2 regions of the Peribacillus asahii genome follow, and region 2 is predicted to be linked to the other one. Evidence: a T-box and tRNA genes for the amino acid it is inferred to sense, from the RefSeq annotation. Region 2 holds a T-box; the other holds one or more tRNA genes.

Region 1 (5,967 bases), 1.2 Mb from region 2:
GCGAGTTACGATTTCATGCAAGGTTAAGTTGATGAGACGGAGCCGCAGCGAAAGCGAGTCTGAATAGGGCGAATGAGTATGAGGTCGTAGACCCGAAACCAGGTGATCTACCCATGTCCAGGGTGAAGTTCAGGTAACACTGAATGGAGGCCCGAACCCACGCACGTTGAAAAGTGCGGGGATGAGGTGTGGGTAGCGGAGAAATTCCAATCGAACTTGGAGATAGCTGGTTCTCTCCGAAATAGCTTTAGGGCTAGCCTCGAGATTGAGAGTATTGGAGGTAGAGCACTGATTGGACTAGGGGCCCCCATCGGGTTACCGAATTCAGTCAAACTCCGAATGCCAAATACTTATACTCGGGAGTCAGACTGCGAGTGATAAGATCCGTAGTCAAAAGGGAAACAGCCCAGACCACCAGCTAAGGTCCCAAAGTTTATGTTAAGTGGAAAAGGATGTGGAGTTGCTTAGACAACCAGGATGTTGGCTTAGAAGCAGCCACCATTTAAAGAGTGCGTAATAGCTCACTGGTCGAGTGACTCCGCGCCGAAAATGTACCGGGGCTAAACATAACACCGAAGCTGTGGATGGACATCTACGATGTCCGTGGTAGGAGAGCGTTCTAAGGGCGTTGAAGCTAGACCGGAAGGACTGGTGGAGCGCTTAGAAGTGAGAATGCCGGTATGAGTAGCGAAAGAAGGGTGAGAATCCCTTCCACCGAATATCTAAGGTTTCCTGAGGAAGGCTCGTCCGCTCAGGGTTAGTCGGGACCTAAGCCGAGGCTGAAAAGCGTAGGCGATGGACAACAGGTTGATATTCCTGTACCACCTATACATCGTTTGAGCGATGGGGGGACGCAGGAGGATAGGGTAAGCGCGCTGTTGGATATGCGCGTCCAAGCAGTTAGGCCGGAAACGAGGCAAATCCCGTTTCCATCAAGGCGGAGCTGTGATGGCGAGGGAAATATAGTACCGAAGTTCCTGATTCCACACTGCCAAGAAAAGCCTCTAGCAAGATGTAGGGTGCCCGTACCGCAAACCGACACAGGTAGATGAGGAGAGAATCCTAAGGTGTTCGAGAGAACTCTCGTTAAGGAACTCGGCAAAATGACCCCGTAACTTCGGGAGAAGGGGTGCTCATTAGGGTGTTAAAGCCCAGATGAGCCGCAGTGAATAGGCCCAGGCGACTGTTTAGCAAAAACACAGGTCTCTGCGAAACCGCAAGGTGAAGTATAGGGGCTGACACCTGCCCGGTGCTGGAAGGTTAAGAGGAGAGGTTAGCGCAAGCGAAGCTTTGAATTGAAGCCCCAGTAAACGGCGGCCGTAACTATAACGGTCCTAAGGTAGCGAAATTCCTTGTCGGGTAAGTTCCGACCCGCACGAAAGGTGTAACGATCTGGGCACTGTCTCAACGAGAGACTCGGTGAAATTATAGTACCTGTGAAGATGCAGGTTACCCGCGACAGGACGGAAAGACCCCGTGGAGCTTTACTGCAGCCTGATATTGAATTTTGGTACAGCTTGTACAGGATAGGTAGGAGCCTGTGAAGCCGGAGCGCCAGCTTCGGTGGAGGCGTTGGTGGGATACTACCCTGGCTGTATTGACATTCTAACCCGCACCCCTGATCGGGGTGGGAGACAGTGTCAGGTGGGCAGTTTGACTGGGGCGGTCGCCTCCTAAAAGGTAACGGAGGCGCCCAAAGGTTCCCTCAGAATGGTTGGAAATCATTCGTAGAGTGTAAAGGCACAAGGGAGCTTGACTGCGAGACCTACAAGTCGAGCAGGGACGAAAGTCGGGCTTAGTGATCCGGTGGTTCCGCATGGAAGGGCCATCGCTCAACGGATAAAAGCTACCCCGGGGATAACAGGCTTATCTCCCCCAAGAGTCCACATCGACGGGGAGGTTTGGCACCTCGATGTCGGCTCATCGCATCCTGGGGCTGTAGTCGGTCCCAAGGGTTGGGCTGTTCGCCCATTAAAGCGGTACGCGAGCTGGGTTCAGAACGTCGTGAGACAGTTCGGTCCCTATCCGTCGTGGGCGCAGGAAATTTGAGAGGAGCTGTCCTTAGTACGAGAGGACCGGGATGGACGCACCGCTGGTGTACCAGTTGTCTTGCCAAAGGCATCGCTGGGTAGCTATGTGCGGACGGGATAAGTGCTGAAAGCATCTAAGCATGAAGCCCCCCTCAAGATGAGATTTCCCATAGCGCAAGCTAGTAAGACCCCTGAAAGATGATCAGGTTGATAGGTCAGAGGTGGAAGTGTGGCGACACATGGAGCTGACTGATACTAATCGGTCGAGGACTTAACCTATTGTTTTGATAACACGCAATGCTTTCCTATTATCTAGTTTTGAAGGAACAACGTTCCTTATATTGTTTGGTGACGATAGCGAAGAGGTCACACCCGTTCCCATTCCGAACACGGAAGTTAAGCTCTTCAGCGCCGATGGTAGTTGGGGGTTTCCCCCTGTGAGAGTAGGACGTCGCCAAGCAAGCCCTTATTTTGGGTTAGGTATGGCCCCTTGGTCAAGCGGTTAAGACACCGCCCTTTCACGGCGGTAACACGGGTTCGAATCCCGTAGGGGTCACCATTTTGGAGGATTAGCTCAGCTGGGAGAGCATCTGCCTTACAAGCAGAGGGTCGGCGGTTCGATCCCGTCATCCTCCACCATTTATATGCCGGTGTAGCTCAATTGGTAGAGCAACTGACTTGTAATCAGTAGGTTGGGGGTTCAAGTCCTCTTGCCGGCACCATTTGGACGAGTCATTAGCTCAGTTGGTAGAGCATCTGACTTTTAATCAGAGGGTCGCAGGTTCGAATCCTGCATGACTCACCATATTGCGGGTGTGGCGGAATTGGCAGACGCACCAGACTTAGGATCTGGCGCCGCAAGGCGTGGGGGTTCGACTCCCTTCACCCGCATTATTATGCGGAAGTAGTTCAGTGGTAGAATACAACCTTGCCAAGGTTGGGGTCGCGGGTTCGAATCCCGTCTTCCGCTCCACTTTTCGCAAAGTGCCGGGGTGGCGGAACTGGCAGACGCACAGGACTTAAAATCCTGCGGTAGGTGACTACCGTACCGGTTCGATTCCGGTCCTCGGCACCATTTTAATATGCGCCCGTAGCTCAATTGGATAGAGCGTCTGACTACGGATCAGAAGGTTATGGGTTCGACTCCTTTCGGGCGCGCCATATTATATGCGGGAAGTAGCTCAGCTTGGTAGAGCACTTGGTTTGGGACCAAGGGGTCGCAGGTTCGAATCCTGTCTTCCCGACCATGATACTTATAAATGATATGGGGCCTTAGCTCAGCTGGGAGAGCGCCTGCCTTGCACGCAGGAGGTCAGCGGTTCGATCCCGCTAGGCTCCACCATAAATTCATTCAATTTTATCCTTAAGTTTGGCGGTGTAGCTCAGCTGGCTAGAGCGTACGGTTCATACCCGTGAGGTCGGGGGTTCGATCCCCTCCGCCGCTACCAATTATTAAGGTTTTAATACGGAGGTATACCCAAGTCCGGCTGAAGGGATCGGTCTTGAAAACCGACAGGGGGGTCAAACCCCGCGGGGGTTCGAATCCCTCTACCTCCTCCATTTTTTTTACAATATTTAATTTTTTACCGTCGCGGGGTGGAGCAGTCCGGTAGCTCGTCGGGCTCATAACCCGAAGGTCGCAGGTTCAAATCCTGTCCCCGCAATATGGTCCGGTAGTTCAGTTGGTTAGAATGCCTGCCTGTCACGCAGGAGGTCGCGGGTTCGAGTCCCGTCCGGACCGCCATATTATTTATCTTAAATGTTTTGGCTCAGTAGCTCAGTCGGTAGAGCAAAGGACTGAAAATCCTTGTGTCGGCGGTTCGATTCCGTCCTGAGCCATCTTCTTATTTACCCTTATCTTATAAGGCAATATGGAGGGGTAGCGAAGTGGCTAAACGCGGCGGACTGTAAATCCGCTCCTTCGGGTTCGGCAGTTCGAATCTGCCCCCCTCCACCATTTTATTGTTTATAGGGGTATAGTTTAAAGGTAGAACTAAGGTCTCCAAAACCTTCAGTGTGGGTTCGATTCCTACTACCCCTGCCAATTATAATTATGGCGATTGTGGCGAAGTGGTTAACGCATCGGATTGTGGTTCCGACATTCGTGGGTTCGATTCCCATCAGTCGCCCCATTTCATTTTTACTGTTGGGCTATAGCCAAGCGGTAAGGCAGCGGATTTTGATTCCGTCATGCGAAGGTTCGAATCCTTCTAGCCCAGTCAACGGCAGCATAGCCAAGTGGTAAGGCAGAGGTCTGCAAAACCTTTATCCCCGGTTCAAATCCGGGTGTTGCCTCCAATTTCATATGCGGGTGTAGTTTAGTGGTAAAACCTCAGCCTTCCAAGCTGATGATGAGGGTTCGATTCCCTTCACCCGCTCCAAAATGGGCCTATAGCTCAGCTGGTTAGAGCGCACGCCTGATAAGCGTGAGGTCGGTGGTTCGAGTCCACTTAGGCCCACCATTTATACTTTTTATTGTTCCGCAGTAGCTCAGTGGTAGAGCATTCGGCTGTTAACCGAACGGTCGTAGGTTCGAGTCCTACCTGCGGAGCCATTTTTATAGTTAAGAAGTAATACATTAATCCTAATAAGGGTTATTTTTTTTGTCTAATAATAGTAAAGAATCAGCCTCTTTGAAGAAGTGTTGGTTCTTTTTTTATTTTATCAATTGCAAATATACGTTATGATGTAGAGAGCTTTGTATATAATAATGGATAATTATATGATGGAGAGATTAGATGGAAGATCAGAGAAGTTTGAACAGCATTATAGATGTATGTTTATTAGCAGGAAAGATTATGCTTGAGAATGGGGCGGAGACATATCGAGTAGAAGATACGATGATTCGGATTGCATCTGCATTTGGATGTAAGGAGTCTCAAAGCTTTTCAACGCCAACGGGGATTATTTTCTCTCTAGATGGTGATTATCCTATTTCTAAAGTAATTCGAATCTCTCATCGCTCGACAGATTTACATAAGGTAACGTTGGTTAATAGCATTTCAAGGAGTGTTACGAATAAGGAGTTAACAGTAAGAGAAGCCTATATCAAACTGAAGGAATTGGAGAAAGCAAATGTAGCTTACCCTCTTTGGATTCAGATTTTTGCAGCGTTTATTTCAAGTGGCTGTTTTACTATTATGTTTAATGGACAGTGGAATGATTTTATCTGGGCTTGCATAGCTGGCGGGTTAGGATTTGCGTGTTTACTTCATTTACACCGACTATTGGAAGTAAGGTTCTTTGCTGAATTTATTGCTTCTTTTGTAATTGGGGTAGCAGCGTTTTGGTTTATGTACATAGGCCTTGGTAGTGAGTTAGATAAAATTATTATCGGCGCTGTGATGCCGCTTGTACCAGGGCTGTTAATTACAAATGCTGCTCGAGATTTAATTGCAGGGCATTTAGTTTCAGGTTTAGCGAAGGGAGCCGATGCAGGCTTAACTGCTTTAGCAATTGGAGCAGGAATTGCCGTTGCTTTCGTTATTCTATGAGGAGGGAAAGGGTGTTTGAACAGGTTGTAACTAGTTTTATTGCCTCGGCTGCTTTTGGCGTTCTCTTTAATGCTCCAAAGCAGTCTTTAATAAAATGCGGGCTTGTTGGTATGATTGGATGGGTTTTATATTATGGACTGGTTGAGATAGAATATGATAGTATTTTTGCTACTTTAGTGGCAGCTTTTGTTGTTGGGGTTATTAGTCAGTTTTTTGCAAAAAGATATAAAATGCCAATTATTATTTTTACCATTGCAGGCATTATTCCGCTTGTGCCGGGCGGCTTGTCCTATGATGCGATGAAGCATTTTGTTGAAAATGATTACAATGTGGCTGTTCAATTGGCTGCGAAAGTATGTATGCTGGCTGGAGCAATTGCGATGGGGATTATTTTTGCAGAAGTAATGAATCAATTAATGATTAAATATAATAGAAGAAAACAA
Region 2 (5,967 bases):
TATGGTTCCTGGAGATACTGGAAAAAAAGCAATCGAAAAATCATCTAAACAAATAAGAAAGCCAAATCCTAGTCAACCAAATCCAATTCATTAAAGAATTCGGAGTATTCATTTCGAACAGTTAGAGGGGATTATTGAATGTTATTAGATGAACTAATGAAAAAATTAGATGAAAAAAAGGATCGTATCATTGAGATTCGCCGTTATCTACATGAACATCCAGAACTTTCTTTCCAAGAAGAAGAAACGGCTAAATATATCAGCGATTTTTATACGGACGTGCCAGTGGATTCAGTTGAAACAAACTTCGGTGGTGAGCGTGGTGTCGTTGTAACCATTAAAGGTTCCAAGCCTGGAAAAACCATTGCTATTCGTGCTGATTTCGACGCCTTACCAATCAAGGAAGAAACGGGGCTGCCTTTTGCATCCAAAAACGAAGGGGTTATGCATGCTTGTGGTCATGATGGTCATACAGCATACATGTTGGTGTTAGCTGAGACATTAGCTGAGTTTAAAGATCAACTAAAAGGTACGATTCGAGTTATTCATCAACCAGCAGAAGAAGCTCCTCCAGGCGGTGCGATCGGTATGATTAAAGCGGGTGTCCTTGATGGTGTAGATGCAATCATTGGAATTCATGTAATGAGCAACATGAAAACAGGTCATATTTATTACAGAAGCGGGAACACCCAAACAGGAAGATCCTATTTTAAATTAGTTGTTCAAGGGAGAGGTGGACATGGATCATCACCTCATCTAGCCAATGATGCTATTGTTGCAGCAAGCTCATTCGTCATGAATTTACAAACAATAGTCAGTCGTCGAATCAATCCATTTGATACAGCTTCCGTTACCATTGGTAATTTTGATGGAAAAGGTACATTTAACGTAATCAAAGATGCCGTTACAATTGAAGGAGATGTTCGAACAATGTCTCCCGAAACTCGGGAAATTGTAGAAACCGGGGTGCGTGCGTTTGCGGAAGGATTAGAAAAATCATATGGAGTAAAATCTACTCTTGAATATAACAATGATTATCCTGTTCTATATAATGATCCTGACGTAACGGAGCATGTACATCAAGCTCTAGAACAAGCTTCCATTCCAGAAGTAGAAGCGGTTTTGGAGACACCGCCACAGCCGCCTTCAGAAGATTTTGCTTACTATCTTGAAAAAATACCAGGATGTTTCTTCTATGTCGGTGCTTGTCCTGAGTCAGGTGAAGCCTATCCGCATCATCATCCTAAATTTGATATCAATGAAAAAAGCCTTATCATTAGTGCTAAAGCTATGGCTGCTGTTGTAGCTTCTTACTGTGATGGGAGTGAGAAGTAAGAGGATTTCCTCTGAATAAAGAAAATAAAAATAGCCCCATTATGGAATATTTAATTTCCTCAATGGGGGCTATTTGTTATTATTGTAGAAATATTTATGTGAAAGTTCATTATCAATGTCATAAATTATCCCTTGTGCATCAAGGCTTTTTAGACATAGATTTACTGGTGGGCAAAGGAGAAGAGGAAGAGTACGCTGAATCAGAAGTAACAAAAGTTTTGAGTTGCCCTGGAGAAAGAATAGTTGAAAGTCCAGCCTTTTTCTTTATTCAAGTAATCAAACAAGTTAAGAGAAGGTGGTTTAATCCTTCAAAATGAATTGGGGATATATTTGTATGAATGACTATGTTGCATTCTTTTATTTTTTTTGTTAATATCGTTTCATAGCTAACGATTATGAAAATTTAAAGAGGTGAGTCATTATTCATTTATTTAATGAGGATGGGGAACTGCTTCCTGAAGAAATAGATACGATTAATCGGTTAACTAAAATCCCTATTGATTCGTTAAATTTAGACGCGATTGCTGTGGTTACAAATATCTATCGGATTGCTCAAGGATTAAGAAATAAGATGGAACAGGAAGTTTTATCTGAATATGGATTATCATGGACGGCATTTTCTATGCTATATGATTTATGGATTTGGGAATCAATCGAGACCAAAAAATTAGCCGAGTCAGCAGGTGTTTCAAAAGCTACAGTTAGCAATATTACCAAAACACTCGAACGGAAAGACCTATGTTATAGAAAAAGTGACAACAGGGACAGAAGAATAACTTATCTTGTGTTAACAGATAAGGGAAAGCAAGTGATGGAGGATCTTTACCCAAGGTTCCATAAAGGCGAAGTAGAGATTGTTTCGGGTTTGTCTGTCGATGAACAAAAGAGTGTGACAAACCTGCTTAGAAAAGTCATTCGAGAAAATCATTTTTGATGATCGACAATAAAATATTGAAAAAGCAATGACGGGAAATCCAGTAGTAGTTATCTCCCTGTTATATAGAGAGTCGATGGTTGGTGTAAATCGACACAAAGATAACACGAATTACATTCCTTGAGCTTTCTTTGTGAAACAGACAGTAGCAAAGAACGGATGAAACCGTTATACGTTAGAGTGGAAGGATTATATCCTTCAATAAGGGTGGTACCGCGTGCAAAGTTAAACCACGTCCCTTTTTTGGGATGTGGTTTTTTTATATTTATTTTAGGAGGAACGAAGATGAGTAATGTACTAGCACAATTAAACGAGGAACAACGAATAGAAGTAAAGAGACAAATGGCTATTTACAGCCAAGGCGTACAAGATATTATTCCAAATGAAGAGTTAGAAAATAAAATTGCAAAGTCCATTTTAGAGAATAAACCATTAAAAATAAAATTAGGCTTAGACCCTTCTGCTCCAGATGTGCATCTTGGACATACTGTGGTACTTAACAAGATGAGGCAGTTTCAAGAAAATGGTCATATTATCCAGCTTATTATTGGTGACTTTACTGGGAAGATTGGAGATCCAACAGGAAAATCAGTGGCTAGAAAACAATTAACGGATGAAGAAGTGAAGCATAATGCCAAAACATACTTCGAACAATTTGCAAAGGTTATAGATATGGAAAAAGTTGAGCTGCATTACAACTCTAAATGGTTATCTCAATTAAACTTTGAAGATGTCATTCAACTTGCAGGAAAAATAACCGTAGCAAGGCTTTTAGAGAGAGATGATTTTGAAGAACGAATTGCCTTTGGGAAACCAATTTCTCTGCATGAATTCTTTTACCCATTAATGCAAGGATATGATTCCGTGATATTAGAATGTGATATAGAACTTGGTGGAACAGACCAGCATTTCAACATTTTGATGGGTAGACATTTTCAGGAGAAGTTCGGAAAAGAGAAGCAAGTAGCCTTGTTAATGCCATTATTAGAAGGGCTTGATGGTGTCGAGAAGATGTCTAAATCAAAGAAAAACTACATCGGTATTGATGAGAGTCCACAAGAAATGTACGGAAAAGCGATGTCCATCCCAGATGAATTAATGAATAAATACTTCGAATTAGTAACAGATTTTACTCCTGAGCAAATTCAGTCCGTGAAAGGTCAAATTGAAACAGGTCAATTGCACCCAAGAGATGCAAAAATGTTACTTGGTAAGACAATCGTTAGAATGTACCACGGAGTAGAAGCAGCTGAAAAAGCAGAACAGCATTTTATCTCAGTTTTCCAACAAGGGTTATTACCTGATGAGATTCCAGCAGTAGTATGGGATGGAAACACAGAAGTCCCTGTCATAGATGTACTTGTTGAATTGCAATTATTAAGCTCCAAAAGCGAAGCCAGAAGAATGATTGAAAACAGAGGGGTAAAAATAAACGGAAATAAGGTAGAAGATACGAGGCTGCAAGTTTCGATTACCGATGGACTAATCATACAAGTTGGGAAACGCAAATTTGTAAAAATTAAAACATTATAAAGTACGATATAAAGGTACGGCTTAAAGTTGTACCTTTTTTCAGCCTTGTTAGTTTAGTTCAATAAGGTAAAGTTATGAATTTTTATAAATAACCTATAATTTTCTTTATGTACTGGAGCTGATATGTTAAAGAAAAGAAAGGGGAATGACAATGAGAATTTTTGATGCACATTTTCATATTATTGATTTTGATTTTCCAATTATCGAAAACCAAGGATATTTGCCGCCTAGTTATGTTGTAGAAGATTATCAAAATGAAACTGCTGATTTAAATGTATTAGGTGGAGCTATTGTATCAGGGTCATTCCAAGGGTTTGATCAAGAATATTTATTAAAGGCACTAAAACAACTGGGCTCAACATTTTGTGGCGTAACACAATTACCTTTTACAGTGACGGACGAAGAAATACTACATTTAAATGAGAATGGGGTAAAAGCATTACGCTTTAATATTAAAAGAGGTGGTTCAGAAGATTTATCGAAGCTGGATTACTTTGCTAGAAGAGTTCATGATTTAGTAGGATGGCATAGTGAGCTTTATATTGATGCAAAAGAGTTACCCGAAATTGCATCTACTATTGAAAAATTACCGGCTATATCAATCGACCATTTAGGATTATCAGAAGAAGGATTACCGCATTTATTAAAATTAGTTGATAAAGGCATACACGTAAAAGCAACAGGATTTGGACGTGTGGAACTAAATGTTGAAAATGCTTTAAAATCCATATATGAGACAAATCCAGATGCTCTTATGTTTGGAACAGATTTACCATCCACAAGAGCAAAAAGACCTTTTGAGTATGGAGATATTGAATTGATTCAACAGTTATTTGATGAACAAGCTACGGATAAAATCCTGTATACGAATGCTTTCAAATGGTATTTCAAGTAATGTAGCTTTTATTAGATTTGGAATACACTTAAAGTACGGGGAGCATTAGTTAAAGCAGAATTAAGTGATTGTAGGTTGGAGAACTTCTTATAGTTATTCCATTGAAGGATGCTGATCTTCAATAAGATATTTCTTTTTACATTACTGAAGAATTGGGTGGATTTTAATTCAGAGGTATCCTTAACGTTGTTAACCTGCGTTTTGCTAATGGTACCCGATACTTTAAAAGTTTAGGGGAGAATTATATATTTTTTTAAAAAATAAAAGGAGATTTCTATGCAGAAGAAAATCATATTAACTGGGTATGGCACCGTTGCAAAAGAGCTAATCAAACTGATTATTCACAATGGAGCTTCGATGAAAGAAAAATACGGATTTGACTTACTCGTAACTGGAATCGTTGGCAGTAAAGGAATGATTTACGAAGAAAAAGGAATCAAGCTTGAGAGCTTGATGGATTTCGGAACGGGTTCGGAAGCACTTTTGAGATATTCGGAATATTTCAAGCTCCCTTTTACTGAACCAATTTTTCAAGGAGATGTCTTGATCGAGTGCTCTCCGACAAATATAGAAACGGGAGAACCAGCACTTGGCTATATTCAGAAATCTATCGTGAATGGGATGGATATTGTCTCTGTTTCAAAAGGAGCACTTGTAAAGTCATTCAATGAAATTAAAACACAAGCAGCCAAGTATGGTAGCCGATTAAAATACAGCGGCGCAACCGCCGCAGCCTTACCAACGCTTGATATAGGAGAATATAGTTTAGCAGGATGCACGATTACTCGTATTGAAGGCATTTTAAATGGAACCTCCAATTTCATTTTAGCAAGCATGAGCGAGAACAATTTATCTTTTGAAGAAGCGCTAAAAATTGCACAGGAAAAAGGAATTGCGGAAGCAAACCCTGCTCTAGATGTGCAAGGATTTGATACGGCTTGCAAAATTCTCCTCCTCGCTAATGGATTTTTCGGAAGCAGCTTATTGATGGACGATGTAAAAATTAAAGGCATTGAACAAGTCACTAAGGAAGACATTCAGGAAGCTAAACAAAATGGCCGTACACTTAAGCTTCTAGCTAGTGCTTACAAAGAAGCTGGGAATGTAATCGTAGAAGTAAAACCATGTCAGCTCGAAAGTGAGCATCCTTTAGCTCATGTCAATGGAACAAATAAAGGTATCGTCTTTGAAACAATCGAAATGGGGGCCGTTTGTGCAACTGGAGGAGCATCCCACCCAAGAGGAGCAGCAGCGGCAACATTAAAGGATG

The links. A T-box is a leader RNA that pairs with one kind of tRNA and senses whether it is charged. The one in region 2 lies ahead of tyrS (tyrosine--tRNA ligase), so its partner is inferred to be a tRNA-Tyr.
Region 1: it has a tRNA-Tyr gene. The T-box ahead of tyrS (tyrosine--tRNA ligase) is inferred to sense a tRNA for this amino acid. The anticodon was not compared.

What each region holds. Positions count from the first base shown of each region.
Region 1 covers NZ_CP026095.1:4,730,522-4,736,488, reverse strand. The annotation lists rRNA gene BAOM_RS23400 (23S ribosomal RNA) at 1-2,309, shown strand, start outside; rRNA gene rrf (5S ribosomal RNA) at 2,375-2,490, shown strand; tRNA gene BAOM_RS23390 (tRNA-Glu) at 2,515-2,589, shown strand; tRNA gene BAOM_RS23385 (tRNA-Val) at 2,594-2,669, shown strand; tRNA gene BAOM_RS23380 (tRNA-Thr) at 2,677-2,752, shown strand; tRNA gene BAOM_RS23375 (tRNA-Lys) at 2,760-2,835, shown strand; tRNA gene BAOM_RS23370 (tRNA-Leu) at 2,840-2,921, shown strand; tRNA gene BAOM_RS23365 (tRNA-Gly) at 2,929-3,003, shown strand; tRNA gene BAOM_RS23360 (tRNA-Leu) at 3,017-3,105, shown strand; tRNA gene BAOM_RS23355 (tRNA-Arg) at 3,115-3,191, shown strand; tRNA gene BAOM_RS23350 (tRNA-Pro) at 3,201-3,277, shown strand; tRNA gene BAOM_RS23345 (tRNA-Ala) at 3,297-3,372, shown strand; tRNA gene BAOM_RS23340 (tRNA-Met) at 3,402-3,478, shown strand; tRNA gene BAOM_RS23335 (tRNA-Ser) at 3,498-3,590, shown strand; tRNA gene BAOM_RS23330 (tRNA-Met) at 3,621-3,694, shown strand; tRNA gene BAOM_RS23325 (tRNA-Asp) at 3,698-3,774, shown strand; tRNA gene BAOM_RS23320 (tRNA-Phe) at 3,797-3,869, shown strand; tRNA gene BAOM_RS23315 (tRNA-Tyr) at 3,904-3,987, shown strand; tRNA gene BAOM_RS23310 (tRNA-Trp) at 4,001-4,074, shown strand; tRNA gene BAOM_RS23305 (tRNA-His) at 4,087-4,162, shown strand; tRNA gene BAOM_RS23300 (tRNA-Gln) at 4,178-4,249, shown strand; tRNA gene BAOM_RS23295 (tRNA-Cys) at 4,255-4,328, shown strand; tRNA gene BAOM_RS23290 (tRNA-Gly) at 4,338-4,411, shown strand; tRNA gene BAOM_RS23285 (tRNA-Ile) at 4,416-4,492, shown strand; tRNA gene BAOM_RS23280 (tRNA-Asn) at 4,510-4,584, shown strand; gene BAOM_RS23275 (threonine/serine exporter family protein) at 4,769-5,524, shown strand; gene BAOM_RS23270 (threonine/serine exporter family protein) at 5,536-5,967, shown strand, end outside.
Region 2 covers NZ_CP026095.1:1,153,704-1,159,670, forward strand. The annotation lists gene BAOM_RS05750 (MFS transporter) at 1-94, shown strand, start outside; gene BAOM_RS05755 (M20 family metallopeptidase) at 139-1,335, shown strand; gene BAOM_RS05760 (hypothetical protein) at 1,377-1,652, shown strand; gene BAOM_RS05765 (MarR family transcriptional regulator) at 1,757-2,269, shown strand; T-box leader at 2,289-2,512, shown strand; gene tyrS (tyrosine--tRNA ligase) at 2,555-3,802, shown strand; gene BAOM_RS05775 (amidohydrolase family protein) at 3,954-4,697, shown strand; gene BAOM_RS05780 (homoserine dehydrogenase) at 4,974-5,967, shown strand, end outside.